4 regions of the Clostridium sp. LIBA-8841 genome follow, and region 2 is predicted to be linked to each of the others. Evidence: riboswitches for the same ligand, from Rfam matches in the RefSeq annotation. Region 2 holds a riboswitch; each other region holds the start of a gene.
What was found. A riboswitch is a leader RNA that binds a small molecule or an ion and turns the genes downstream of it on or off. The one in region 2 is predicted to bind cobalamin.
Positions count from the first base shown of each region.

Region 1: linked by a shared signal. The riboswitch ahead of AC2A4K_RS08310 (ABC transporter substrate-binding protein) and the one ahead of AC2A4K_RS09075 (sirohydrochlorin cobaltochelatase) in region 2 are both predicted to bind cobalamin.
Region 3: linked by a shared signal. The riboswitch ahead of AC2A4K_RS09755 (ECF transporter S component) and the one ahead of AC2A4K_RS09075 (sirohydrochlorin cobaltochelatase) in region 2 are both predicted to bind cobalamin.
Region 4: linked by a shared signal. The riboswitch ahead of AC2A4K_RS01240 (energy-coupling factor ABC transporter permease) and the one ahead of AC2A4K_RS09075 (sirohydrochlorin cobaltochelatase) in region 2 are both predicted to bind cobalamin.

Region 1 covers NZ_CM173488.1:1,886,932-1,894,453, reverse strand. Annotated here, with positions in the region: gene AC2A4K_RS08325 (Dph6-related ATP pyrophosphatase) at 1-565, opposite strand, end outside; gene AC2A4K_RS08320 (ABC transporter ATP-binding protein) at 575-1,330, opposite strand; gene AC2A4K_RS08315 (FecCD family ABC transporter permease) at 1,335-2,366, opposite strand; gene AC2A4K_RS08310 (ABC transporter substrate-binding protein) at 2,353-3,270, opposite strand; cobalamin riboswitch at 3,583-3,757, opposite strand; gene cobD (threonine-phosphate decarboxylase CobD) at 3,843-4,907, opposite strand; gene cbiB (adenosylcobinamide-phosphate synthase CbiB) at 4,904-5,851, opposite strand; gene AC2A4K_RS08295 (histidine phosphatase family protein) at 5,854-6,498, opposite strand; gene AC2A4K_RS08290 (bifunctional adenosylcobinamide kinase/adenosylcobinamide-phosphate guanylyltransferase) at 6,503-6,883, opposite strand; gene AC2A4K_RS08285 (adenosylcobinamide-GDP ribazoletransferase) at 6,897-7,522, opposite strand, start outside.
Region 2 covers NZ_CM173488.1:2,057,685-2,065,206, reverse strand. Annotated here, with positions in the region: gene AC2A4K_RS09090 (SH3 domain-containing protein) at 1-1,463, shown strand, start outside; gene AC2A4K_RS09085 (hypothetical protein) at 1,804-2,112, shown strand; gene AC2A4K_RS09080 (3D domain-containing protein) at 2,139-3,362, opposite strand; cobalamin riboswitch at 3,585-3,767, shown strand; gene AC2A4K_RS09075 (sirohydrochlorin cobaltochelatase) at 3,894-4,730, shown strand; gene AC2A4K_RS09070 (precorrin-8X methylmutase) at 4,731-5,360, shown strand; gene cbiD (cobalt-precorrin-5B (C(1))-methyltransferase CbiD) at 5,379-6,476, shown strand; gene cbiE (precorrin-6y C5,15-methyltransferase (decarboxylating) subunit CbiE) at 6,504-7,115, shown strand; gene cbiT (precorrin-6Y C5,15-methyltransferase (decarboxylating) subunit CbiT) at 7,135-7,522, shown strand, end outside.
Region 3 covers NZ_CM173488.1:2,253,287-2,260,808, reverse strand. Annotated here, with positions in the region: gene AC2A4K_RS09780 (VanW family protein) at 1-179, shown strand, start outside; gene AC2A4K_RS09775 (Cof-type HAD-IIB family hydrolase) at 326-1,159, shown strand; gene AC2A4K_RS09770 (tRNA (cytidine(34)-2'-O)-methyltransferase) at 1,248-1,709, shown strand; gene AC2A4K_RS09765 (DegV family protein) at 1,724-2,563, shown strand; gene AC2A4K_RS09760 (BMP family lipoprotein) at 2,667-3,734, shown strand; cobalamin riboswitch at 3,793-3,964, shown strand; gene AC2A4K_RS09755 (ECF transporter S component) at 4,376-4,885, shown strand; gene AC2A4K_RS09750 (hypothetical protein) at 4,872-5,645, shown strand; gene rpoN (RNA polymerase factor sigma-54) at 5,845-7,230, shown strand; gene AC2A4K_RS09740 (sugar-binding transcriptional regulator) at 7,458-7,522, shown strand, end outside.
Region 4 covers NZ_CM173488.1:280,017-287,538, reverse strand. Annotated here, with positions in the region: gene AC2A4K_RS01270 (MurR/RpiR family transcriptional regulator) at 1-238, opposite strand, end outside; gene AC2A4K_RS01265 (alpha-glucoside-specific PTS transporter subunit IIBC) at 622-2,205, opposite strand; gene AC2A4K_RS01260 (SemiSWEET transporter) at 2,536-2,805, shown strand; gene AC2A4K_RS01255 (ATP-binding cassette domain-containing protein) at 3,021-3,878, opposite strand; gene cbiQ (cobalt ECF transporter T component CbiQ) at 3,893-4,663, opposite strand; gene AC2A4K_RS01245 (energy-coupling factor ABC transporter substrate-binding protein) at 4,650-4,958, opposite strand; gene AC2A4K_RS01240 (energy-coupling factor ABC transporter permease) at 4,958-5,701, opposite strand; cobalamin riboswitch at 5,989-6,190, opposite strand; gene nagH (hyaluronoglucosaminidase) at 6,449-7,522, opposite strand, start outside.

The DNA of each region.
Region 1 (7,522 bases), 170 kb from region 2:
AAACAAATGTATGATACTCTCCATTTTCTCCACAAGCATCTGAACCTGCTGCTTTTAATCTTTCAACTACATCCTTAGTTAAAACTTCACCTAAGAATTCTTCTCCTAAAATACTTAATTTTACATTTTTGATTACAGTTTTAAATCCACTATCTATGAATTCATAAGTTAGAGCTTCTCTATCTTCTTCCCAAAGTGGAAAAATAGCTTCAAGACCGGCTTTTTCACATTTATCTTCACACCAATTTCTGTGTGCCATTAAATCTATATCTCCAAAAACACAAGCCTCTGCGCCCATTTCTTCTTTAAGTTTCTTTAAAGCATCTACGAAAGTTTCTCCATAATTTTCTTTTCCGTTACTAGCTACTAAAACCATAGGAATATCTAATGACTTAGCAACATCTTTTAATAATTTATCTGGTATTCCATGAAACCAACTTCTTAAAACCTTTTTATCAACAGTAACTAATAAAGCTACTGGAGTATGTCCAGCTTTTATCATTCTATATAATGATAATGTACTATCCTTTCCACAACTATATGATACAACAAATTTCTTTTTCATATTGTCCACCTACTTCCATTTTTCTAATGCTTCTAGCATGAATTTTCTTATATCTATTTTATAGACATCTTTAATTTTTGAGCTATTTAATATTTCTCTTGCTTTACCACTACTATAAATTTCTCCCTCTTTAACAAGAATTACATCCTTACTAAACATTTGAACTAAATTTAAGTCATGTAAAACACCTATAACTGTTTTGTTATTTTCTTTTGTCCATTTATTTATATAATCTAAAATTTCAATTTGACATTTTAAGTCTAAATGATTAGTTGGTTCATCTAAGAGTAATATATCTGGCTCTTGAGCAAATGCTCTTGCCAAATAAACTCTCTGAAGTTGTCCACCTGATAACTCATTTATTAATTTATCTTTTTCTTCTAATAAACCAACACTTTCAATACATTTTAAAACTATATCCTTATCCTCATTACTAAGCCTTGAAAAAATACCATCTATATGAGCATACCTTCCCAAAGCAACGGTCTCAAATACAGTGTAAGAAAAATATATTTCAGAATTTTGACTCATTAATGCAACTTTTTTAGCTAACTCTTTTCTTTTTATCTTTTTAATCTCTACCCCGTCTAGCTTTATTTCCCCTCTATATTCTATGAGGTTAGCTAAAGCTTTTAAAATTGTGGATTTTCCACACCCATTTGGTCCTATTATAGAAATATTTTCTCCTCTATTAATATTAAAGGATATATTATGTATAACATCATTACCATCATACCCACAGCATAAGTTTTTAACTTCTAGCAAAATATCACCTACTTCTTTTTCCAAAATAAATGTAAGCAAAAAATGGTGCTCCAATTAAAGCCGTAATTGCTCCTACTGGCAATTCTGATGGTGAAATTAATGTTCTTGAAACTAAATCTGTTAGTACCATAAGTGTTCCACCAAGTATAATACACATTGGTATTACTATTTTATGATTAGAACCAAATATTTTTCTAACTATATGAGGAGTTATAAGATCAATAAAGCCTATAACACCACTTAAAGCAACTGCACTTCCAGTTAAAATAGCAACTGAAATAAGTAGTCTTTTTTTTACCTTTTCAGTTTCAACACCTACAGTCTTTGCACTATCTTCTCCAAAACTTAAAATATCCATTTCTTTTGTATATCTTAATACCATAAAGATTCCAATTATAAAAAATGGAAATCCAGCAAAAACATAAGACCAACTCTTCATAGCAAATGATCCCATTTGCCACATAGTAATAGCCTTTATATCCTCACTACATAATGCTGTTATAGTTGTTAACATGGCACTAGTAAAAAGCGATAGAACCATTCCCGCTAATATTACGGTATTATTTGAAAGTCCTCTATCTACCTTATTTGAAAAAATTATTACTGCAAAAATAGTAAAAACTCCACATAAAAATCCTATAATAGGCATAGCTAAATTTCCTATAAAAGGTATTGTTATACCAAGAACTATGTATATTCCAACTCCTAAGGAAGCTCCTGATGAAACCCCTAAGGTATATGGTGATGCTAAAGGATTTTTTAAAATTGATTGGATTACAGCTCCACTAACTGCAAGAGCAGCTCCAACCCCAAAGGCTAATAAAACTCTAGGTAATCTAATTACCCAAATAATTGCTACGTCTTCAGGTTTGATACCAGCTCTAAGTGGAATATCAAAAATCTTATTTCCAACTATAGAAATAGTATCCCATATATTAATATTGGAACTTCCAATAGAAGTTCCAATACAAAGTACTAATAATACTAATGGAATAGATAGTGTTATTAGCAATTTTCTCTTTTTAGATTCCTGCATATTGTTCTGGATAAATATCCTTTGCTATTTGTTTTAAGGCACTTATCACATATTGACTTCCACGTGATGTTGCATTTTTATCTACTAAGAATATTTGATTATCCTTAACAGCAGTTATTGTATTCCAACCTGGACGTTTAGCAATTAAATCTGTTGCATTTTCAATATAATCTTCATTTGTTAAAATTACATCTGGATTTGCTTTTATAACGGCTTCTTCACTTGGTGAAATCCAGCCTTTTTCATTTGCAAATACATTTTCTGCTCCAACTATAGTTAATAAATTATTTAAGAAAGTATCACTTCCAAAGCTATATAAATTTGGACTTGATCCAATTTCAAAGTAAACAGTTTTTTTATCTTTTATAGTTTCACCTATAGCTTTAATTTTGTTTACTTCACTTTTCATTTCATCAACCATTTTGTTTCCTTCAGCCTCTGTTCCAGTTAACTTAGCTAAGAAATTTATATCTTCGTATATTCCATCAATGCTTTCACTAGTTGGAATATATACTACTGGTATTCCAGCATCCTTTAAAACCTTAAATGGGTCTTCTTTACCTTCTCTGTTATGACCTGAAGCTATTATTACATCAGGCTTAAGAGCTAGAATAGCCTCAGCATCTGGATTCCTAAAATCTATTTTAGGTATATCTGGGTTTAATCCCTTTACATCTGCTGAGTATTTATCAACACCTACGATTTTATCACCTAAACCTAAACCTACCAATATTTCTGTATTAGACGGTGCTGTTGACACTATTCTTTCGATTTTTTTCGGTACTGTAAATTCAGTCCCTTCCATATCTTTCATTGTTACCGTTTTGCTTCCACAACCAACCAATAGCAGTAATGACATTACTGTTAAGGTTACTAGGGAAATTACTTTTTTAAAGTTTTTCATGTTTTTCCTCCATTTTTACCTTTGTAATTTCTTAAGTCATATGAAGGATTCCTATTTGATTTTAATTAATGATTTTAATATGTATTTTTTAATATTGCTAAGTATCCCTACAACCTATAAAAGCAAATTTGAAATTTCTTAAATTAAGTTTAAAGCATCACTAATAATCAAATTTTTCTTTCATAAAACTTAACAATTAAATATTTGAGGTTTAAGATTAATACGTAGAAAATAAAAAAACATACCCATTAGAAGGTATGTTAAGTATATTCTGAAAGCGTACGCATCCTATTACCCTACCCTCAGAAGATAATAGTATTCGCATAAAAGGCAGGTATCCCGACTTTGCTTCACCCTCCATCTCGTCTTCCCACATAAAATGCAGTGACATATTGAGATTTTGTCAGCTTCACGGTTACTGAGGTAGTTGAAGATTTTAACTTCATTCCCTATTAAGTGAATTCACACCAATTATGAATCAATCAACTTGATTATATTATTATATTTTATTATTGTCAAACACCTTACCTACTTTAAATTTATCTTTTTATAAGAATAAAAATGTAAATAAGCTATTTTAAAATTTTTGAAAGCGCTTCTAAAAGTTTTTCATTTTCTTCTCTTCTTCTAACTGCAACTCTATAATAACTATTGTCTAAACCTATATAATTATTACAACTTCTTATTATTATTCCTTGTTTAATTAGCTCTTCTCTTAAATTTAATTCTCTGCTTAATTTAAAAAATAGAAAATTAACAGCTCCTTTAAAAACATTAATGTCTTTAAATGCTTTTAATCCATTATATAAAAATTCATTCTCTTTTTTTACGTAAGCTATGCTATCTTTTATATACTTAACTTCTTTTAAGGCTTCTCTTCCAGCATAATCTGCCACTGTATTTACACTCCAAGGAGTAGCAACAGAATTTATTTTTTTTATCATTTCAAAATCTGAGCTTAATCCATAACCTAGCCTTATACCAGGAAAAGCAAAAAGCTTAGTTAATGATTTAACCACAATTAAATTATTAAAATCATCTAGATATTCAATAACAGAGTATTTTTCATTATCCTCAACAAAATCCAAAAATGATTCATCAAAAACAACTTTTACATCCATTTCCTTTGCCTTTTTTAACACTCTTAAAGAAAAATCTTTCTCTATTAAAGCTCCTGTTGGATTGTTTGGATTGCATAAAAATATTATATCTAAATCATCATTTATTTCATCTATAAATCTATTATCTAATGAATATCTATCTTTTAATATGTAATGATTTACTTTGCATTCTAGAGAGTTTAAAGCATCCTCATATTCTGAAAAAGTAGGTGCTATTATAAGAGCATTCTTAGGTTTGATTCCTCTTACTATATTAAAAATCACTTCTGCAGCTCCGTTACCTAAGACTATTTTATCTAAATCTACTTTTTCGAAACTTGAAATTTCTTTTTTAAGCTTATAATAAGTTATATCTGGATATCTTTCTATAGAATTTATTCCTCTAATCATGGCCTCTTTTACTTTTTCAGAGATCCCCATAGGATTTATGTTAGCTGAAAAATCAATGATTTCATTTTCTTCTAACCCATAAATTCTCTTTATTTCTTCTACATTACCGCCATGTCCTAAGTTCATATAATCACCTCTAAGATATATCTAATAATAATAGCTATTAGCATTCCTAAAAAAGAAACTAATCCTAAAATTTTATTAGTATTATAAACATCTGAAATTTCTATTTTCTTTTTAATATCTCCTATAGTTGGTTTTTCTACAAGCTTTCCAAAATAATAGTTTGCTCCTCCAAGCCTTATTCCTAAAGCCCCTGCTACCGCTGCTTCTGGATGAGCACTATTAGGACTTGAATGATTGTATCTATCTCTTTTATATATTTTAAAACTTTCTTTATAATTAAGCCTTAAAATAAATGAAGCTATTACTATAAGGTAAGCTGTCAATCTAGCTGGAATATAATTGAACACATCATCAAGTTTCGCTGAGACGAACCCAAATTCTCTATATTTATCATTTTTATAACCAAACATAGAATCACATGTATTTACTGCTTTATACAAGAAAGCCAAAGGTGCTCCCCCAATTCCAGCAAAAAATAAAGGCGCTATAATTCCATCTGACATGTTTTCAGCAACTGTTTCTACTACAGCTCTTACTATAGCTTCTTCATCTAAATTAGTAGTATCTCTACCAACTATATATGATAATTGTTTTCTAGCTTTAACTATATCTCCTGTATTTAAAATTTTAATTACTTTGAGACCTTCAACTTTAAGCCCTTTTGCTGAAATACAAAAATAAATAAGTATTCCTGATACTAAAGTTCCTAAAATAGGACTAACTAAATTTGCAATATGTACAATCCCTAAAGTTACTCCAAAAGTTATAGCTACTATGAAAAACCATGCAAAAAAACCTGCTAACTTAAGATTTTTCTTAAATACTTTTCTCCAAAGCTTTTCCATACTAGAAGCTAATTTTCCTATATATCTGATAGGATGATATGGATTATTAGGATCTCCTATTATTAGGTCTAAAACATATCCTATTATAATTTTTATCATTTCTAAAACCTTTCTATTATTTCTAGTCTTAGATTATTTTCTATATTTTCTTCAAAATCTAGACTTGAAAATTCTTTTTCTAAATTCTCGATATCTTGTTCAACTTTTAATTTATATCCACCTCCACACTTAGGTTGATAAGTATAAAAGTCTAATCCTTCCTTTTCAAAAAGTTCTAAAATACAAGCTATGCTTCCTCCATGACATACTATTAAAGCTTCCTCTTCTCCCTGTTCTTCTAGCATTAAAAGTAATTTTAAAAATGCTTTTTTCATTCTTTTTTCAAAATCTCTTCTTGATTCACCATTAGGGCAAGAAACTCCTTTACTTTCATCTAGAATCCAATCTAAATACTTCTTATCTTCCTTTAGCATTTCATAAGATTTCAGCTCAAATTCTCCAAAGTTGTATTCTCCAAACTCTTTTACAACTTCATACTTTTCATTTGGATATAAAATATTAAATGTTTCATTAGCTCTCTTTGCTCCACTTGTAAAATTCCTTTTACACTCTGGAAGCTTCACACTCTTTCTTTTTTCCTCTAATTCACTTATTCCTATTTCACTTAAAGGCACATCACTTATTCCACAATAAAGCTTCTTTTCATTACAATAAGTTTTTCCATGCCTAATCAAATAAATTATCATCTTATTATTCACCCTTTAATCTCGTTGGTATTCCAAAAAATATTCTATAAACCTCTTCACTTTCTTTGGATAAAAACTGAAGAACCTTACCTGTCTCTTCTCTCCATAATCTTTCCTCTTTTTTTAAAGGAACTATTCCAGAAGATATTTCATCACAAATTAAAATTTTTCCTTTGAGCTTGTCTTTATTTTCCTTAAAAAAAGCTAAAGATTCTTTTCCTTCTAAGGCATTGAAATAAATTAATCTATCTATTCCACTAATAACTTTTTTAGAGAAGTCTATTTTTTCATTGATACAGTAAAATATCTCCTCTTCTTTTATGCCTAAATTTTCTTTTACATATCTTAACTTACCATTGTAAGCACCACCAAATAAAAGTTTCAAAAGTCTTACCTCCTTAAAGAATTCCTAAAATGAGAATTCCTGTAAATTCCATAAGAACAAGAATATATCCTGCAACGTCTCCATTTATTCCACCTAACTCTTTTCTCACTTTTAAAAGTAAAATAAGAGAAATCGCTCCCATTCCTAAGATAGCAATTAAATAGTTTATTCCAAAAATAAAGAATGTTAATATCGAAACTACTACATAGATTCCTATTAAAATTATTTCATCTATTTTTCCAGTTCCATTTTTAAAAAACTTTCCTAAAGAACTTTCTCCAATCATTTCTTTACTAACAATAAAATAACCATTTATTGCTCTTGATACTATAGGTATAAAAATAAGTATTTTCATATCTATATCCTTCTCTAATAAAGTAAAAACTCCAGAAAACTCAATAATCAGTAATAAAAGAACGGCAATTACTGAAAATGCTCCTACTCTTGAATCTTTTAAAATCCTAAGTTTTTCTTCTTTATCTCTTCTTGAAAGAAGTGCATCTGAAACATCCATGAATCCATCTAAATGCAAAAATCCTGTTAAAAGATAAGGAACTGATAAAATAATAGCTGCCATAAGCATCATAGGCACATTTAGTTTATTTAGTATAAAAAAACTAAAATACCAAAGACATCCTA
Region 2 (7,522 bases):
GCTCTCTAAATGTAAGAGAAGGAGCTAGCACAAGTAGTAAGGTAATAGGAAGTTTAAGTGGAAATTCTAAGGTAACAATAGTAGGAGAAGAAGGTTCATTCTATAAGATAGAATACAAAGGTTCATATGGCTATGTAGCTAAGGAATATATTAAGGATATTAAAGATGAAGGAAATACAACAGAACCAGAAAAACCAACTGAACCGGAAAAACCAGAAAATACCAAAAAGACAGGAATAGTAAATGTAAGTAGTTCTTTAAATGTAAGAGAAGGAGCTAGCACAAGTAGTAAGGTAATAGGAAGCTTAAGTGGAAATTCTAAGGTAACAATAGTAGGAGAAGAAGGCTCATTCTACAAAATAGAATTTAAGGGTTCCTATGGCTATGTAGCTAAAGAATATATTAAAGATGTTAAGGATGAAGGTAATAATACAACACCAGAACAACCAAGTAAACCAGAAGAAACTAATAAAACAGGAATTGTAACAGCTTCTAATGGATTAAATGTAAGAAAAGAAGCAAATACATCATCTCAAATTCTTGGAATTTTAAGTAGTGGTGAAAGTGTTGAAATTTTAGGTGAAGAAAATGGGTTCTACAAAATAAATTATAAAGGTCAGGAAGCATATGCATCTAAGAGCTATATAAATATTTTTGATGGAAATTCAAATGTTAATCCAGAATTAGATTTAGGAGATGCTATAAAAACACCATATGGGGTATCTCTTGACGAATATATTAGAATGCAACAAAGAAGTAACCCAGTAAATTATTCATATTCAGAGTTTGAGAGATATATAAACCCAGCGAAGGCTACTAATAAATTACAATTCTTAAGAATTGATAGGTTTAGGGCTGTTAATGTAAATGGATTAAGTAGCAGGTTAAACAATAAAGGCGTTTTAACTGGTCAAGGACAAGCTTTTGTTGATGCTGCTAGATCGTATAATATAGATCCTATATATTTAGTTGCTCAATGTTTACATGAAACAGGTAATGGAACAAGTAAACTTGCAAGAGGAGTAACTATTACTCAAATTGCAGATGAAAGTAAGCCTATATATAATAGCTATGGTCAATTAGTAGGATATCATATGATACCATTATCTAAACCTGTTACAGTTTATAATTTATTTGGAATAGGAGCTAAGGATAATTCTTCAGCATTTCCTAATAGAGCATTAATATTAGGAACAACCTATGCTTACAATAGAGGTTGGACAAGTATTGAAAGTGCTATAAAAGGAGCAGCAGCATTTGTTTCTGCAAATTATGTTCATAGTCCAACCTATGAACAAAATACACTTTATAAAATGAGATATAATCAAAATATATCTAATATATGGCATCAATATGCAACAACTACATGGTATGCATCAGAGATAGCTGATATTATGAATAGTTATGAAGATTTATATTTAAATAATAACTTTACATTTGATGTACCTGTATTTTCAAATTAGAGGTAATAGAAGTCTAAATTTAATTGTTATTTAGAATTTAATCGTAGTAAATAAAGGGAGTTTTTATACTCCTTTTATTTTAGCTAATTTTAGCGTAAGAGAGAAAATAAATGAATAATTATGTGTTGAGAAGACGAGTAAGTACAATAATTGTAATTGGGTTTATATTATTGATAATAATATTCGTATTAAATAAAAACATATTTTTTTAAAAGACTATGCCTTTAGGTTAGTTAATAAAGTTAATGAAAAATATTAAAACGCTTAAATCGATAAAGTAATAATTACTACTTCTGTTAAGTAAAATAATAAGGAAAGTATGTTTAGGAGAATGAAAACTTTGGAGATTTTAGATTGGAAGTTTATTTTCATAATAATAACATTTGCTTTAATAGGAGTAGTATGTTTATTTAAAAAATCGAAAATTGGATTGACTGCAGCTTCAGTAGGAATTATAGGAAGTTTAATTTTGTGGGGATTTTTTAAGATAAGTATAAAATTTAAAAATTTTCTAACAGGGGTTGGATTAAGTTTTAAGGATATATTAAACTTTTTTATTGCAATTATTACGGCTATAGTAGCCTTTACAGCAATTTTTTTATTATTGAAAATTTTTAATGATTTTGGTGGAAGATTAAAAAAAAGATAAGGCAAAAATGTCTTATCTTTTTTATTTTACCATTCACCAGGATAGGCAACTATGTGTAATGTAACTTGACGTCTTCCCCAAGATTTACATTCATCATTAGAGTTCATATAAAGGTCTATTATGTTTCCTTTAATAACTCCTCCTGTATCTGATGCTATGGCATAGCCATATCCAGGGATGTACACTTTTGAACCTAATGGAATTACATTAGGGTCTACTGCTATTGTACTTATTCCACCTGGATCTCTTACTGGTTTAAGTCCCATGGCAGTTAATGTTCCTCCAGTATATGCGGTAGCTTCAACGGAAAGTGTTTTCTTATAGTTACCATCACTAGGTTGGTTAGAAGTATTATTGTTGTTATTATTATTATTTGAATTAGCTGGAGAGTTGTTACTAATACTTTTAGCTGCTTCTTCAGCTTTTATGGATTCAATTTTGTTTTTGGCAGCTTGTACAGAATTATTAGCTGTATCCCTTACTGAATCGATGTTAAGTTGTGGGATTAATTGATTCAATGTGCTTATTGCATTTTCAAGCTCATTGACTGATGAAGATGAATTTATAACAGAAACAGAATGAGAAATTAAAGACATTTCATTTTCTTTAATTATTCCTAAAACAGCTTCTTTTTGATTGTTTAATTCATCAATTTTCTTTTGTTCTTCAACTTTTTTACTATCTAGGGTTTTAAGAGATTCCTCAGTTGAACTTTTTAATTCTTTTAATTCAGCCTTATCTCTTTCTAATTTTTTTATATCCTGATCAAGAGAATCTTTTTGAGAATCTAGATCATTTATAAGATTTTTATCTAAGGCTGTAACCCTTGCCAAAGCATCTATTCTTGTTATTAAATCTGATAAGTTTTCAGATTTAATAAGAAAAACTAGTGGGTTCATTGAATCTTTGCTTTTATACATAGCACGCATTCTTTTACCTAAAACAGATTGCTTTTGATCTATTTCGGTTTTTAAAGTACTTACTTTACTTTCCGTTTCTTTTAAGTTTTCCTCAGTATCTTTCATCTTAGTTTGATTATCTGCTAATTTAGCATTTAATTCTTCAATTTCATTGTTAAGTTTTGATACTTGAGAATTAAGAGACATAACCTCATTATCTAATTGTTCATATTTTACTTTATTTTCTTGTATATTTGATTTCTTATCACTTATTGTATCAGCAAAAACTACTTGAGTCGTTGAAATACTTATAGTTATTGCTATTAATGCTGATAAAATTCTTTTTTGCATAAAGTACACTCCTTTTAGTTAAACTGTCCACAACTTAAGTGTATTTCATCCTGTATTACTGAATTATAACATAAAAGTCAAATGTAACACAAATTTAACCTTTATCCCATTTAAATATGTTAAGAAAAAATTAACAATTTAATTATACTATAAATCTGAAAAAATAAGAAATTTGTCTTATGTTGAAATAATTAAAATTATATATTATAATTAAGAAAAAAATAATATTTTATATTTTTAGGTTTAATTTTACTAATTAAAAGGGAAAGTGGTTAAAATCCACTACAGCCCCCGCTACTGTAATAGGATACAAGTTTCTAATTGCTCACTGATTTTTTTAAATTGGGAAGGGAGAAATGAGGATAAGCCTTAAGTCAGGATACCTGCCTAAAAATTATGAACTAAGCTTCGGAGGGAAGATGTAGTATTTATTGATTCCTATATTTATATTGGAAAATAATTACTTTTTATTAAAGCATCTGGTTCTTTGTAACACAGATGCTTTTTATTTTAATTTTTTAGAGGTGAAACATGAAAAAAGCTATATTAGTTGTAAGTTTTGGAACAAGTCATTTAGATGCCTTAAATAATTCTATAAAAAAAATAGAAGATTCAATAAAAGAAAGTTTTGAAGAGTATGATGTTTTTAGAAGTTTTACATCACATATGATAGTAAGAAAGCTTAAAGAAAAATATGATATGAATATACTGTTTCCAGAAGATGCTTTAAAAAAGTTAGAGGAAGAAGGATATGAAGAAGTTGTGGTGCAACCACTTCATATTATGCCAGGTGAAGAATTTGACTATATAAAGCATATGGTGAAGAATTATGAAAATCATTTTAAAAAGATAGAAACTGGTAGACCAATATTTTATTATGAAGGTTTTGGTGATGGACCAAATGACTATTCTGCCTTTGTTGATAGTATGAAAGAAGTAATAGAAGAGAATAGACCGTGTATATTAGTTGGTCATGGAAGCGCACATCCTTCCAATGCTGTTTATGGATGTCTTCAATCAGTTTTAGATAGAGACTATGAAGATATTTTTGTTGGAACTGTAGAGGGATATCCTAATTTTTCAGATGTTTTAAAAAGAGTTAAAAAGAAAAATTTAGATAATGTGACTATTATTCCTTTAATGGTTGTAGCAGGAGACCATGCTAAAAATGATATGGCTTCAGAAGATGAGGATTCATGGAAGAGTAGACTTGAAAGTGAAGGAATTAAAACTGATGTTATTTTAAAAGGATTAGGGGAAAGAGAAGAGTTTAGAAAACTTTACATAGAACGTGTTAAAGATGTTATAGATGGTACATATAAAGGTTTAGGAGAAACTAAAAAAAGACATAGAAAGGTGAAGAGATAAATGGATTATATGAAAAGTCCTATGGGCATAGAAAAAAGAAGCTTTGAAATAATAGGTTCTGAAATGAAAAATCATAACTTTTCAGAAGAGGAGTTAGAAATAGTAAAAAGAGTTATACATACTACAGCAGACTTTGAGTATGAGGATTTAATTGAAATAAGTGAAGGAGCTATAGAAGCTGGAGTTTCTGCTTTAAAATCTGGAGCTAAAATATATACTGATACAACAATGGCCTTATCAGGTATGAATAAAAGAGCTTTAAAGGAATTAAATTCATCAGTTGAATGCTATGTTGGTTTAGATGAGGTGTTTAAATTAGCAAAAGAAAAACAGATAACTCGTTCAATGGCAGGTGTTGAACTTGCGGCAAAGGAAAATGTAGATATATTTGTTTTTGGAAATGCTCCAACAGCTTTGTTTAAACTTAGAGAACTTATTAAGGAAGGAAAGGCAAAACCAAAACTTATAGTAGCTGTTCCAGTTGGGTTCGTAGGTGCTAGTGAGAGTAAAGAGGATTTAGATGAACTAGGTATTCCTTATATAAGAGTTAAGGGAAGAAAAGGTGGTAGTACAGTAGCAGCAGCCATAATAAATGCATTGCTTTATATGAATTATAAAAGAGAAATGTAATAAAAGAAGGTATATTAAATGTTTGAAATGTATGTAGAAAGCGGTGGAAAAAAACTTAGATGTGGGTATACCACAGGATCTTGTGCAGCGGCGGCAGCTAAGGCGGCCACATATATGCTTTTTCATAAAAAGGATATAGGAGTTATAGAGATAGATACTCCTAAAAACATAAAGCTTAGTTTAGAAATACAAGATATACAAGTAGAAAAAAACTCCGTTTCATGTTCCATAATAAAAGATGGTGGAGATGACATAGATGCTACCTCAGGAATAGCTATATTTGCAAAGGCAGAGGAAATTTCAGAAGGATTTGAGCTTTGTGGAGGAGAAGGTGTTGGAAGAGTTACTAAGGATGGGCTCTTTGTAGAAAAAGGACAGCCAGCTATAAATCCAGTACCTAGGGAAATGATTAAGAAGGAAGTATTAAGTGTATTACCTGAAAATAAAGGAGTAAAAATAACAATTTTCGTTCCAAGAGGAAGGGAGATTGCTAAGAAAACCTTTAACCCTAGATTGGGTATAGTTGATGGAATATCAATACTAGGCACAACAGGAATTGTGTATCCAATGTCTGAAGATGCTTTAAAGGAATCTATTAGAATTGAAATAAGGCAAAAAGCAGTGTCTAATAATGAACTTGTATTTGTCTTTGGTAATATGGGAGAAAGGTTTCTAAGGGAAAGAGGATATAAAAAGGATAATATAGTTATCATATCTAACTATGTAGGATTTTCCATAGAGTGTGCCTTAGCTCAAGGAATAAAGGATTTAACCATAATAGGTCATATAGGAAAACTAAGTAAAATTGCATTTGGCTGTTTTAATACACATAGTAGAGTTTCAGACGTAAGATTAGAAGTTATAGCTTTAGAGTTAACTTTAATGGGATATGACTTAGAACTAGTTAAAAAGGTTTTAGAAGAAAAGACAAGTGAAGGTGCTGTAAGACTTCTTGGAGATGATTTCCCAATGTTATATGAGAGAATTGGAGAAAAAGTATTAAAGAGATTAGATATTTACTCTTACGGTGAGGCAAATTTTAATATTCTTATGTATTATGGATCAAAGGAAATGAAATTATTATATGAATCTAAAAATTCAAACTTGTTTGATTAAACTTAAATTAGAAGGGAATGAAGGCTATTGGTTAAGATACTAGGGTTAGGACCAGGCCATAAAGACTATATAATTCCTAAGGTTATTAAGGAACTAGAAAAAAGTGATTATATAGTAGGTTTTGAAAGAGCAATTTCAAGCTTAAAGTTTTTAAATAATTTAAGAGATGAAAAGTTTAAAAAGGTCAAAACTTTAAGTGAATTAATAGCTTTTTTAAATGAAAATGAAGAGAATGATATTTCAATTGTTGCATCAGGAGACCCTACCTTTTATGGTATTACAAATTACATAGAAAAAAATTATTATGGAGAGATTTCTATTATTCCAGGAATAAGTTCTTTTCAGTATTTAACATGCAAAGTAAATAAATCTTGGAATAATGCATTTGTAGGAAGTATGCATGGAAGAGAAGAAAATTTTATAGAAGTTGTCAAAAAAAACAAACTTTCTATATGGTTAACTGATAAAAAGAATACTCCAAATGAACTAAGTAAAATGTTAATAGAAAATTCTATAGAATGTACGATATATGTTGGAGAAAATCTTTCTTATGAAAATGAAAATATAACAATTGGAAATCCAAGAGAAATTTGCGAAAAGGATTATGGAGATTTATCTGTAATAATAATTGAAAGATAAATTTTCCTTTGGAGGATATATGAAGTTTATAAAAGATTCAGAGTTTATAAGAGGAAAATGTCCTATGACAAAAGAGGATATTAGAATCCTTACTATTAGTAAATTAGAGTTAAATACAAATTCTAATTTTTTAGATATAGGAAGTGGAACTGGTAGTATTACTATTCAGGCCTCTAAATTTATAGAAAATGGAAAAGTATTTTCTATAGAAAGAGATGAAGAGGCTATAAGGGTAACTAAAGAGAATTTAAAAAAGTTTAACTGTAATAATGTTACTTTATTAGAGGGTGATGCTATAGAACATATGGAATCACTTTCAAACCAAATTAAGAAAGAAAAAATTTCAAAATTTGATTCTATATTTATAGGAGGCTCTGGTGGGGGACTTGAAAAAATTATAAATATAT
Region 3 (7,522 bases), 200 kb from region 2:
GAAAAGAGATAGATAAGAAATTAATAGGTCATGATGTTTATAAGCAAAAGGATGAAATAATAAAGGTTGGAACTAAGAAAGCCGAACAACCAGCGGCACCACCAGCACAAACAACACCTCAAACTCCTGCAACACCGGAAAATCCAGGAGCTACAGGACAAGCTGCTAATCATTCTTAATTAAATTAGACATGATTAGGAGAATCTTTGCTTTAATTAAGATTAGTATAAATCATATATAATCTTATTATTTAGTAAAATATTAATATGCTTAAAAGGGAGAGGTTAAGTTTTTAATCTCTCCTTTTAATTTAGGAGGAGAATTTATGAGTTATAAAATGATATGTATAGATATGGATGGAACATTATTAAATTCAAAAAAAAGAATAAGTGAGGAAAATAAAATTGCTTTAAAAAAGGCTTATGAAAAAGGAGTTCATATAATAATATGCACTGGCAGAAATGCTAAGAATGCTGTTTATTTTTCAGAATTCTTAGGAGTTAACTGTGCAGTAATTGCTAATAATGGTGCATGGGTAATTGATGAAGATAAAGATGCTTTAATTTCTAAAGATGTTTTAAGTGGAGAACAGTGTAAAGAAATTATGAGACTTTGCAAAGTTTATAAAGGTGTTCCTAGTTTTCATTCAAGAGATAAGGTTTATTGGCCATCAAAAATAAGAAAATATCTTTGCGATTTAATTTTAAATAAAAAAATACCACATAAGCATAGAGTAGAAAATGTTTATGTTAATGACAAAAGTAAGTGGAATGAAATTTTTAAAAATGATAGTATTGGCAAATGCATAATAATTGAATTGAATACAGGTAAACTAAAAAAAATAAGAGAAGAACTTATTAAAAATGGAAGTTTTGAAATTACTCAGTCAGGAAGATATGCTTTAGAAGTAAACAATAAAGGAGTTTCTAAGGGGAAAGCTGTAAAAGTTTTAGCAGATGAATATAACATAAAGCAAGATGAGATAATTTGCATAGGAGATAATGAGAATGACTTATCTATGATTAGCTATGCAGGTTTAGGTGTAGCTATGGGAAATTCAATAGATTCTTTAAAGAAAAAAGCAGATTATGTAACTGAAAGTAATGATAAAAATGGGGTTGCAAAAGTCATATATGAATTTGTGTTAAAAAAGGATTAACTTGCATTTTATTTCATTAGATAATATCATATACTTGTGACTTAACATAAAAATTTATAAATTTTTACATTTATTTGGAGGGACAAAGGTGAATCTTAATATAGTATTATATCAACCAGAAATACCACAAAACACTGGTAACATAGCAAGAACATGTGTTTTGACAAATTCAAAGCTTCACATAATAAAACCTATGGGCTTTGTTATAGATGATAAACATTTAAAAAGAGCTGGATTAGATTATTGGAGTCAATTAGATCTTGAAATCCATGAAAGCTATGAAGACTTTATGAAAAAGTATGGGGATAAGAAAATTTACTTATCAACAACTCATGCTGATGATCATTATGATGAAGTAAAGTACGAAGAAGGTGCTTTCATAATGTTTGGAAGAGAATCAGCAGGAGTTCCAGAAGAAGTTCATAATGCTCATCATGGAATAAAGGTTCCAATGATAAATACAACTACTAGAAGTTTGAATTTATCAAATACAGTAGCAATTATAGCTTATGAAGCTCTAAGACAAATTGGATTTCCAAGCATGAAATAAGGGGGAAATATATTTTGGAGAAAATAAAGATTATAACAGATAGTACCTGTGACTTATCTAAGGAGATTATAGAGAAATATGACATAGATGTAATGCCTATGCTAATAAATTTTGGTGAAGAGAGCTATTTAGATGGTGTTGAAATAAAAGTAGATGCTATGATGGAGAGAATAGAGAGAGAAGATGCTCTTCCAACTACAGCTCAAATAGTTCCAACAAGATTTATAGAGAAATATAAAAGCTACTTAGAGGATGGATACAAAGTTATATCAATACACATATCATCAAATATGAGTGGTACTTATCAATCAGCATGTTTAGCTAAAGCTGAATTAGAAAGTGATGATATAGTTGTAATAGATTCAAGAAATGTTACTGTTGGGCTTGGACTTATTATATTAAAAGCAGCTAGACTTATAGAAGAAGGAATAACTTTAGAAGATTTAGAAAAAGAAATTTTAGAATATAGGAATCATATTAAAAGTACTATAGCTTTTGAAAGTTTAGATAACTTAGTAAGAGGTGGAAGACTTTCAAAAGGAAAAGCGTTATTTGTTAATGCTTTAGGAATAAAGCTTATGCTTAATGTATTAGATGGTGAGATGAATGTTCAAGGAAAAATAAGAGGAACTAAGAAGATGACTAAGTCTATGATTGAACAGTTTAGTTCAATTCCTAAAAAACAAGGGGAGCCAATAATATTAGTTGAACTTGAAAATGAGGATATTTATTTGCCTATAAAGGAATATTTAGAAAGTAACGATATAGAATATATAAAACTTCCTTTAGGATGTTCAGTGGCTATACATTCAGGTCCTAAGGTTTGTGCATTATTCTATGTAGAGGAATATTAGAAAGAAGCTCCTAAAAAGGAGTTTCTTTTTTTATTTTAATTTACATAAATTCTCCTAATTAAAGAAATAATAATTTTGATATCAAAAAGGAGGAGTATTAGAAATGCGTTTTAAGAGGATTATTACATCTTTAGGTCTTATATTAAGTTTAACTTCTATGTTAGGATGCGGTTCGAAAAATTCATCAGCATTAAGAAAAATTGATTTTATAGAAAAAAAAGTTTATAATTTCGCTTTAGTTAAGGATGATTTTGCTAATGAAGAAAATCATTTTGCTAATTTAGCTATAGAAGGATTAAATAGAATAAAAAAGGAATATGGTGCAAAAATAGAGATTTTTGATACTAATTCTCCAGAAGATTATGAAAAGAGGCTTAGAGAGGCTGCTCAAAATAATGATTTGACTTTTGCTTCAACATTTAAGTTTTTAGAGAGTTTAAATAATGTAGCTAAGGATTATCCAGATAAAAATTTTGCTATTATTGATACAGTGTCAGAGCTTCCAAATGTAAAATCTATAAATTTTAGGAATGAACAAGGTGCCTTTTTAATGGGTATAATAGCTGGGAACATGAGTAAAACTAATAAAGTAGGATTTATAGGCGGAGTTAAAAACGAGCTTATAGATAACTTTCTAGCTGGATATCTCTCTGGATTAAAGGTTTCTAATGAGGAAGCTTATAAGAATATAAAAGAAGGAAACTTAATTCAATATGTTGGTGGTTTTATAAATAAAGAGCAGGCAAATAAAATAGCTAAGGAAATGTATAATCAAGGAGCAGATATAATATTCAATGTAGCTGGAGAAGCTGGTGTAGGTATTTATCAGGCAGCTAAAGAAACTGGAAATTACGCTATTGGTGTTGATGTTGATGCTGCCACAGTTTTCCCAGACTATGCCGATAATATTCTCTCATCTATGATAAAAAAATTAGATGATGCGGTTTATAAGACTGCAAAGGAAGTTATAAATGGTGATTTTAAAACAGGACCAAAGAATGTAATGGAAGTTGGGCTTAAGGATAATGGTATAGATGTGGCCCAATCTACAAGTAGACTAGTACCTAAAGAAGTTTTAGATAAAGTAGAGAAATATAGAGAGGGCATAATAAATGGAGAAATTAATGTTCCAAAAACATTAGATGAAGTGGAAAATTTTAATGTTAAGTAAAATTAATGTTAAAAATAATGTTGACAAAGAGTAAATAAATATGCAATCATAAGATGAAAATAAAATAAGTATATTAGGTGTTATCTAACTTAATAGGGAAAGTTAAAAACTGCAGCCCCCGCTACTGTTGATAAGGACGAAAGCAAGAAACCACTGTAACTTAAGTTATGGAAAGGATTGTTGGAGGATGATTTATTAGCCAGGAGACCTACCTAGTATAAATTGCTTATTGTTTCGGTGGGAAACAGTATATAAGTTTTAATAAAGTATGTAAATTATTTTTAACTGGTGGGGAAGGTTAACCGCACCAGTTTTTTATTTTTAATTATAAAAATAATTATTTACGAGAAAAGAATTTATGTACAAGCTTTCCTAAATAAGTTGTTTTGGAAAAGATGTATAAAAGTTTCTAAACAACTTAGTCTATTTAGCTCTAATAGTTAGTCAAATTTTAAATTTAATTTACACATAAGAAGTTAAATCTAGATTAAAGTATATTTGTGAAAAATTTGAAATTATATTTTTATTAAAAATCTTATTGGGTATAGAAATTGATTTAATATTAAAGGTGTACATGTTAAGTTAAGAGTTGCTTATGTTTAGAGAGAAAAAATAAATATTAATAGGAGGGTAAAATAATTATGAATTTTACTAAGGAAAAAAAGAATTTAAATGTAAAAAATCTATGTTTTGCAGCGATGTTAATAGCTTTAAGTGTTATATTAGCCAATTTCCCGATTTTTGCTAGTATAGCATTAGATTCTATGCCAGCCTTTGTTGGTGGTATTTTAATTTCTCCAGTAGTTGGAGGTGTTATAGGTCTTTTAGCACATTTATTTGTTGCTTTAAGAACAGGATTTCCATTTACATTACCAGTACATATTTTAATAGCGTTAGAGATGTTTCTAGTTGTTTATATAACATCAAAAATATTTAATATGGGTAAAGTAATTTTAGCAGGAATAATAGGAACTCTTTTAAATGGAATCATTTTTACTTTAATAACAGGAGCTTTTATGTATTTTGTATTAGGAGGAATGAATCCAATAGACTTCTTAAAACTTATGGGATTACCACTTACTTTAGCAAGCTTAGTTAATATAGTAATAGCATTTTTAGTAGCTAAGGGACTTAAAAATGCAAATATATAAATTTAGAGATTTAACTATAATTAAAAAAGAATCCCATAAAGAGGAAATGGTAATAGCTTGTGATAGTTGTTGTGGCATTGGAGAGAGAGAAGATGACTTTGTTAATGCTAGTAATGAGATTGTAGGATATTTTTCAGCTAGAGTTTGTCTTTTTGAGCTTATAGCATTTAAAGCTAATCCACTAGTAATAGTAAATAATTTAGGAATGACTATGAAGTGTGGTGGAGAGAGTATAATAAAAGGAATTAATAGAGCAATAAAAGAATATAATTCTGAAGGCTTTTTTGAAAATAACTTTAAATTAGAAGAATGTATAACAGGAAGTACTGAGGATAATTTTAAAACTCTTCAAACTTTTTTAGGATTAACAATAATAGGAGAAAAAAAGATAAGCACTGAGATTAGTTTTGAAAGTGAAGATGAGGTCTTCTTATTAGGAATTCCCAAAGTGGGGGAAGAAGTTTTAGATGATATAAATAATAATATAGGGGAAATTGCTGGTTTTAAGGAGTTAAAGCTCTTAGTAGAAAGTGAGTCTGTTAAGGATATAATACCTATTGGTTCAAAAGGTATTATACATGAAGCAAAGGAACTTGAAGGTAGTAATAATATAAAAATAAATCTATCATATAATGGAACTTATTTAAGAAAATCTGCAGGACCAGCAACAGCTATTTTATTTATATGTAAAAAAGACTCTTTAGAAGAATTTAAAAATAAAATAAGTGTACCAATCATTAAAATTGGTGAAATTATTTAATCTTAACCACAATAGAGAATTTTCTCTATTGTGGTTATTTTAGAATTAACATAAGTACTTTTTAATATAATATTAATATATTAAAAAGTATTAAAGATGTTATAATGTTGAAAAATGTCTTTATTTGATGGATAATTAAATAAGAAAGGTTAATAGAGAAAAGTTATGATTTAAAATTAAATAGTTTTAGGTGATATATATGTTAATGGATTTTAATTTAAATTTAACCCAAGAGCAAAAGCTTATCATGACACAGCAAATGCAACTTTCAATAAAACTTTTGCAAATGTCAACATATGATTTAAGAGAATATATAGAGAAAGAATTTTCAGAAAATCCTGTTTTAGAAGCTCAATATGAAGATAATAATGAAATAGTTAATGAACAGGATAGATTAGATTATAAAGAATTAGTGAAATATTTAGAGTCAGATAACTATGGTTCTCAAAGTTATGGTGAGTATGATCAAGAAGGAATTTCTCCTTTTACATTTATAAGTAAACCAGAATCTTTAATGGACTATCTAGAGTCTCAAATATTAGAGCTGCCAATAGATGAATATATGAGAAGTGTATGCAGCTATATGGTTGAATGTTTAGATCATAAAGGATATTTAGATATAAAAAAAGAAGAATTAATGAATGAATTACATTGTTCAGAAGTAACATTCAATAGAGCTTTAATAGTTCTCCATAATTTAGAGCCAGCAGGTATAGGAGCAAGGGACTTAAAAGAATGTCTAAAGATACAATTAGAAAGAAAAGGGGAGTATGACAAAATAGTAAAAAGTATAATAGAGAATCATTTAGATGATTTAGCAGATAACAAATATCAAGTTATTGCTAAGGATTTAGGCATAACTCCTAAAAAAGCACAAGACTATGGAGATTTAATAAAAACTTTAGAGCCAAAACCTTCAAGGGGATTTTATACTGGGGATGAAGTAAGTTTCATAATTCCTGATGCTGAAATTAGAAAGATAGATGGAGAATTTTTCATAATAATGAATGATGGAGTCTTACCTATGCTTTCAGTTAACCCTTTATATACTTCTATATTAAAAGATAGTAGTAATGATAAAGAGGCTACAGAGTATGTAAAGGAAAAAATGAGTAAGGCCATGTTTCTTATTAAAAGTATAGAGCAAAGAAAAAGTACTTTATATAAAGTTCTTGAAAAAATACTAGAAAAGCAAAAAGAGTATTTTGAAAAGGGAGATAAATATTTAAAACCTATGACTCTTAAGGAAATAGCGGAGCAATTAGAGATGCACGAATCAACTATTTCAAGAGCCATAAGAGATAAGTATATTTTAACTTCTATGGGTACAATAAAGATAAAGGATCTCTTTGTAAACTCAATAAGCAATAAAGAAACAGAAAATGGAGAAGATGATGTTACAGTTATAAACATAAAAAAAGCTTTAGAAGAAATTATTAAAGCGGAGAACAAAGCAAAGCCATTATCGGACCAAGGCATAAGTGAAATGCTAAAAGAAAAAGGAATGACTATTTCAAGAAGAACTGTAGCAAAATATAGAGAAGAATTAGGAATAAAATCATCTAGTAAGAGAAAAAGATTTTAAAATAGTATTAAATTTGATTTTATGGTAAATAAAGAAACTAAAGTGTTTGATTTGAGTGAAAAATATAGAGAGATTGGGTAATCTCTCTATATTTTTTTATATTTTCTAAAAAAATAAGAAAAAATTTTCTAAAAACCCTTTAATTTTTTCTTAATATGTTTTATAATAAACATGCGGGACATTTAAGAAGCAAGTGGGACTTTGAATGTCCAAAGGAGTTGTTAAATTTGCTAGAGATTTTAAAATTGCAAAAAATAATAGTTCCTGAAATGGTAGAACTATTAGTAAAAAG
Region 4 (7,522 bases), 1.8 Mb from region 2:
CAACTTCTTTATCTTCACTTTCCCATTTTAAATATATTTTAAGTTCACTATATCCTTTTAATGAAAGTTTCTGCGCAAATCTTAAAACTGTTGTTCTAGACACATTACATCTATTTGCTAACTCATCAATGGTTAGATTACAACAATCCTTTTTATGATTGAACACATATTTCCAAATATGCAAATCACTATGATTTAATTTATCATAATGTTTATTTACAAGCTCTTCTAATCTCATACCAGCCCTCCAAATAATACGAATAACTTAAATGTCATACTTTATAAAATCCGTTTATATATGAATAAATTTTAGCTTTTTTTAATTAATTTACAATAAAATTACTTCTTGTTTTAATAATACCATAGATTTACTATTTTTGAACTACTCTACATTAATGCATTACTTATTTCATTAACTAAAATAAAATTATTTAACCAAACATTTTATTCTATAAAATTCTTTTAAATACCTGTTGATTTTTTAATAATACCATATTTTAAATCAGTATTAATTTTTAGATAGAACTGCATGGCCATCTTAATTATTATTTAATAAAAAAACACCATGGGAACCTTCTCCCCATGATGTTTTTAGGTATTTGAGTTAATTGTATGCTTGTGTTATAGAAGTTGTTCAAACTCTTCTCTTACTTGAGAAACAGATAATCCTATTATTACTTGAATAGCCTTTCCATTTCTAACAACTCCAAGAGCCCCAGCAGCTTTAAATGCTGCATCTGAGGCTAATTTACTTTCATCTTTTACACTTAAACGTAAACGAGTTGCACAGTTTGTAACATCTACTATGTTATCTTTTCCTCCTAAAGCTTCTAAAATCGCTTCAGCTTTTTGAGCTGTTTTACTTTTTCCTGATTTGTTTTCATTTCCTGATTCTTCGCCTTTTTTAGCCTTGTAATCAGCCTTAGTGTATAATTTAGTTTCTTCATCATCATCTTCTCTACCTGGAGTCTTAAGATTTAATTTAAGTATGAAGAATTTAAATACAAAGAAGTATATTGCTGTGAAACTTAAGCCTATAGCTATTTGAATTAAATATGTTTGCCAATGGTTATGAGCTAGAGGTATCCAGTTTTGAGCTGCCCATTCAATTATTCCTCCACCAAAGTTACCTGATACTCCAAAAGCATATTCTGTAGCTGCTAAAGTAGCTGCTAATATTGAGTGAATAACGAATAATATTGGTGCAACGAATAAGAAAGTAAACTCTAGTGGCTCTGTGATACCAGCTAATATGGCTGTTAATGTGGCTGGTATTAATAAACCTGCAACGATTTTCTTTTTATTAGGCTTAGCTGTTACATATAATGCTAAGGCTATACCTACAGAACCAAATATTTTAGAATGACCATGTAAAGCAAATCCACCAGCTGGGAATAATTCTGTTAAACTTTGAGATGACATAGCATATTGAGCTAAATGTTGAGGCCAATAAGTGGCTATTCCACCTTCTACAACGGCTGGTCCAAATATAAATGGTCCATATATAAAATGATGTAATCCTGTTGGTATTAATATACGTTCTAGGAATGTGTATATCCAAACTCCTACTATTCCTGATGAAGCTAGGAACCCTTGTAATGAATTAATTCCATTTTGAACTGCTGGCCATACTAAACAAATAATAAATGCTGTTGGAATCATTACGAAGAATCCTATCATAACTACGAAAGATGATCCTCTGAATATTCCTAAGTACTCTGGTAATTCTGTATCAAAGAAACGATTATGTAGCCAAACAGCTATACCAGCTATTAGGATTGCTCCTATCATACCAGTATCAAATGTTTTAATACCAGCTATGGTTGTTAATCCACTTACTCCACCAACCTCTTGTGAGAAGTCAACTCCGAAGAATCCACCCCATTGAGTTAGCATTGAATTAACAAAGTAGTTAAAAGTTAAATATGTAACTAAAGCTTCCATACATGCTCTTGCTTGAGCCTTTTTAGCTAATGCTATTGGTAAACCAACAACGAATAGTAATGGAAGTTGTCTAAATACTGTCCATCCACCTTCTTCAATAAGTGTCCAAATTTGATACCATAAAGTACCTTGGTTTGCAATTGGTCCTACTATGTCCGGATTTTTGAATAGAATACATAGTCCTACTGTTATACCTGCAAAAGCAAATAGTAAAACTGGTGTAAACATTGCAGCTCCAAAACGTTGAATTTTTTGCATCATCCTTTACCACCTCATTTTATAAATCCTATTATTACCCTTAACTTAAATATTCTAAGAAACCCATAATACTTAAGTTATATTTATAAGTCCAAGTACAGTTCATAATTTATTTATTGAAATGAACTTTTCTTGTACGATTTGTTAATTAAATAATAGCAATCAATGATAACATTTACAATAATATTCACTCACTCTGTTCCTAGTTTCATCATCATGTAACTTTTTCCCAAAAGCCGTGAAATTTCACAGCTATATTATATTGACGAAACTAGCTCTTATCTATAGATTATTACTATATGGTGTAATTTTAAAAGGTAAGGAGAAAATTTTATGATAGGTTCATTAGCTGCAATTTTAACAACAGCATCCTTTATTCCTCAAGCAATAAAGGTAATAAAAACTAAAGATACCTCAGGTATATCTCTTATAATGTATTCAATGTTCACAATAGGTGTTTTTCTTTGGATTATACATGGCTTTATAATAAATGATTTAGCTGTTATATTAGCTAATTCTTGTACTTTTATATTTGCCGTAATAATATTATTCTTTAAGATTAAATATAAAGATGGTGTTACTAAAGAAAATATAGTCAATTAATTTACTGTAATAAGTTTAAAATAGCATTTTTAATATAATATTTAACTTACCCAGTTTTTTAATTAATTCTTTAACCACTTAAAACGCGCTCAGAATACATTAATATTTATACCAATTTAAATATTAATATAAAAGGTTTGTATAAAGTATGATTATTTTGAAATCTTACTTTAATACAAACCTTTTTAAGTTAATTTCCCATATTTAATTTTGCTCTAATCTTTAAATAATTTAAATTTCCAAGAGTTTATTGTCTTTCTAGCCTGTCCGATAGTTAATGATAATTCGTCAAATACAAAGCCATCTTTTTCTTTCAATATCTCCATGAGATGTCCGATACGCGGTAATCTTAAATTTACTTTTCTTATAGTATCTTTTTGATCAAACACTTCCTTAGGACTTCCCTTTAATATCACTTTTCCCTCTTTCATTACAAAGACATTATCACAGTATAATGGAACAATATCTATATCATGAGTTGCTATTATTATGGTTATGCCAAGTTCCTTTTGCATTTCAATTAATAACTTCATTATCTCTGAAACACCCATTGGATCCAAACCAGCTGTTGGTTCATCTAGTATTAAAACCTTAGGTTCCATAACTAGTACTCCTGCAATTGCTACTCTTTTCTTTTGCCCAAAGCTTAAACAGTGAGTTGGTTTCTCCTTTAAATGCTCTATTCCTGTTCTTTTTAATGCCTTATTAACTCTTTCTCTTACCGCTTCAGTTGGAAGCTTCATATTAACAGCTCCGAAAGAAACATCCTGATACACACTAGCTGAAAAAAGCTGATTATCAGGGTCCTGAAAAACAATTCCTATAGATTCTCTAAGCTTCATGATTCCCTTCCTAGAATAATCAATAGGTTTATTCTCAAAAAGTATCCTTCCTGAAGAAGGCTTTAATATACCATTAAGATTTTGGAATAATGTTGATTTTCCTACACCATTTCCTCCTAATATAGCCGTTACTTCCCCTCTTTTTATATTCATATCTATACCCTTTAGAGCATGAGTTCCATCTGAATAATTATAATTAAGATCCTCTACTTTTAATATATAGTCTTCCATAAAATCCTCCTACTCTACTTTGTAAATATAGTTATTCCTATAAAAATCATATTAATAATTATAGCTAAAATATAAATATAGTTTCTTCTTTGAACTTCTTCTTCTAATACCTTAAGCTCTCCATTATATCCTCTAGATTCTAATGCAGTATATAAATCATTAGCTCTCTTAAATGAGCGTATAAACAGTGTTGATGCAAGAGCTCCTAAAGATTTATATGATGTCCTTATGTCTCTATACCCTAACCTAGATTTTTGAGATATAAACATCATTTCTGAAGTTTCTAAGATTATAAATATAAACCTATATACTAAGCTTATTAATTCTATTAAAAAGCTTGGTATTTTAAGCTTTGATAATACTGATATCACATCTATCATTGGTGTAGTTAAAGATATAAAATATAAGCAACTTAAAGATCCCATTACTTTTAGGAACATATTAACACCTTGAAAAATCCCCTCTTTAGAAACTCCGATCCATCCATTAAAGAACCTAAAGGATATTAAAAGATTTTCCTTATTCATAGAATAATTTATAACTATTGTTAGAATGCTAATTATTAAAAAAGCTATTGGTATCATCATTAACTTAATAAAAACATTTATTTTGGTCTTTCCTAATTTAGTTATTAAAAAAGTCATAAGACCTATTACAAGCATAGAAACAATAAAATTATTTGCCCATAAGCAAACACATAAAGTAATTAGAGCAAAAAATATCTTTTCTGCAGGATTGATATTTTTTAGTTTTGATGAATAAGCATATTTATCAATATTTATCATTTACTTCTTCATTCACTTTCTTTTTCCCCTTTAGATATCCTAGTCCAAACCCAATTACTCCTGCACCTATAGCTGCTTGAAGAGCAAATAATAGACTTTCTATCTCTCCACTTGCAGGTTCAAATATTGGTGAGAACCAAGGCTCGTAATTTTCATCTATTTGTGTTATTGCTTCTTCTGCTTGATCATCAGATCCACCGAACTCACCATTCTTAGCCACAAAGAAAGGTATGATTGTAATAAATACAACTAATAAAATTAATATCACATTAGTTAATGCTCTCTTATTTTTCATTATTTTACCTCCTCTGAAAGAATGTTAAGTTCCATTAAATCATCTTTTGCATAATTTTCTATAGTATTAAATATTATAACTGTTAATATTCCCTCACTTATAGCTAAAGGAATTTGAGTAATAGCAAATATACCCATGAATTTCATAACCGATGCCATAATTCCACCAACTTCTGCTGGGAAAGCTAGTCCTAATTGAATTGAAGTTACCATGTATGTTGCTAAGTCACCAAGGGCAGCTGCCAAAAATACTCCTAACCATGTTGGTCCATTAAGTTTTTTTACTAATTTATAAAGTCCATATGATACTAAAGGTCCAACAACAGCCATTGAAAAAGTATTAGCTCCAAGAGTTGTAAGTCCCCCATGTGCTAAAAGTAAAGCTTGGAATAAAAGAACAATAAGTCCTAAGACTGATGCTGCTGTAGGTCCGAATAATATTGCCGCAAGACCAACCCCCGTAGGGTGTGAACAACTACCAGTAACTGATGGAAGTTTCAAAGCTGAAAGAACAAAGGCATAAGCTCCTGCCATAGCTAATAGTATTTTTAATCTTGGATTATTCCCTACTTTTTTCTTAATAGAAAATACACCTAAAACCACAAAAGGTATTGTTATAACACCCCATGCTATACACCATTTGGGTTGCAAAAATCCCTCCATAATATGCATAGCTGAAACACTTTTTGGTATTAATAAGAACATTAACAAAAATCCTATAAATACTTGATTCTTTTTTGACATAATAATTCTACTCCTTAAATTATATTTTTATTTTGTATATCCACTTCATAAAATAGATTTTCTTTATTTCTTAGGTCTTAAAGTCTCTTTTAAATCTGTTAGTCTTTCCTATTTTCCCTCTGAGATTGTCCAAATTAAAATCAAATGCATTTTGCTTAAATTTAGGTTGACTCTAAGCTAACTTTAATCCTAAAAATAAAAACCTCTAGACATTGAGTCAAGAGGTTATAAAAATTCTAAAAAAATATAACTTACCAAAGCACAACACCTCCTATTTCCCGTAGGATCTGATGTTTTAAAAACAGGCAGGTCTTCTGGCTCAAGTATCAGCACCTTTTGTAACCTTCCCAAAATCTTATGTTTCAGTGGCTTACAATACAAAAAGCTCCTCTATTACAGCGGCGGGACCGCGTGGGATTCAAACCCAACTTCCCTTTTAATAAATAAATTTACTTAAATAACTATTTAACCTATTTTTAAATATTTAATTTTACATTCTATTAACATTATATATTATCTAGAATTGATTTACAATTAAACTATATTTAATAAATCATTATTAAAGCTAAACAATAAGCTTTTTAACTTAATATAAAAAGGATATAAAAATAAAAAGGGACTATCTTTGACGATACATTACTCTAATCTCAATATTAATCTTTTTAATGATTAATATTACAAAATTAGTTTAATATATCTTCATAGTCCCTTAAACTTAAAAATTTAATTTTATTCTAATAAATTACCTTAATTTAATATTCTATGATTTATGAAGCTTATTTCATATTCATCAACGACTCCATCTTTGTTTAAATCAAAAGAAGCATTCTCACTTCCATAGTTTTTAGAAACTATTGCTAAGTCACCTATGTCAATCTTTCCATTACTATTGAAGTCTCCTGTACTTTCCTCAATTATTAAAGAGTTGAATCTTTCTATTGCATTATTTAAAGCTTCTTTAGCTGAATTGATTTCTTCTTGAGTGACTTCTTCATTATTGAATATCTCTTCAGCCTTATTTATTTCACTTACTAAAGTATCTTTAGCCCCTTTATGATATTCACCAACTTCAAAACCTTCTACAGCCTCTTCTACTAAAGCTTTACCTTGGTTAATTAAAGCTTCTAAATCTGCTTTATCAACTTCTGGAGTCTCTTTAACTAAAGCTTTTATTGAAGCATCTAAATCAGATACTATTTGATTTATTTGCTCTTGAGTATAATCTGCTCTATTTTCATTAGCTTCATTAGCAAGGGCTAGTTTTTCACTGAATACAGCCCAAGACTCTGCTGTATACTCATCTTCTACTAAAGAATTTCCTAAAGCTAATACTTCATCAAAGGCTTCAAAATCAGTTGCTCTAAGAACTAACCCTTCTTCTGCCTTATTTAAATTATCTAAAGCCTTATCTATTTTCTTTTGAGAAGAATTAGAATTATCTAAAATAACTTTTGCATTGTCTAAAGCTTCTTTTAAGGCTTCATAACTGCTTAAAGTATATTCATCTCCACTTAAATCAATAAGCTCATCATACTTCACTTTTAATGCATCATTAACTGGGAATTCAAACTCTTGATTTAAAGTTATTATTTCATAAATATTTGGTGCCACATCTGTCCACTCAATCTTTATTTCATAAATGTTACTATAATCACGATTTATAAATTCATTTAAGCTATTACCTAATGTGCCTAATTGAACCCACTCATCAGTTACAGATTCGCTTCCATCACCAACTCTAGCCATAACCTTAGCATTTGAAATTGAGCTTCCATCTTGAACTATAGTAACCTTTCTAACATCAGTTTTTTCTGATAGACG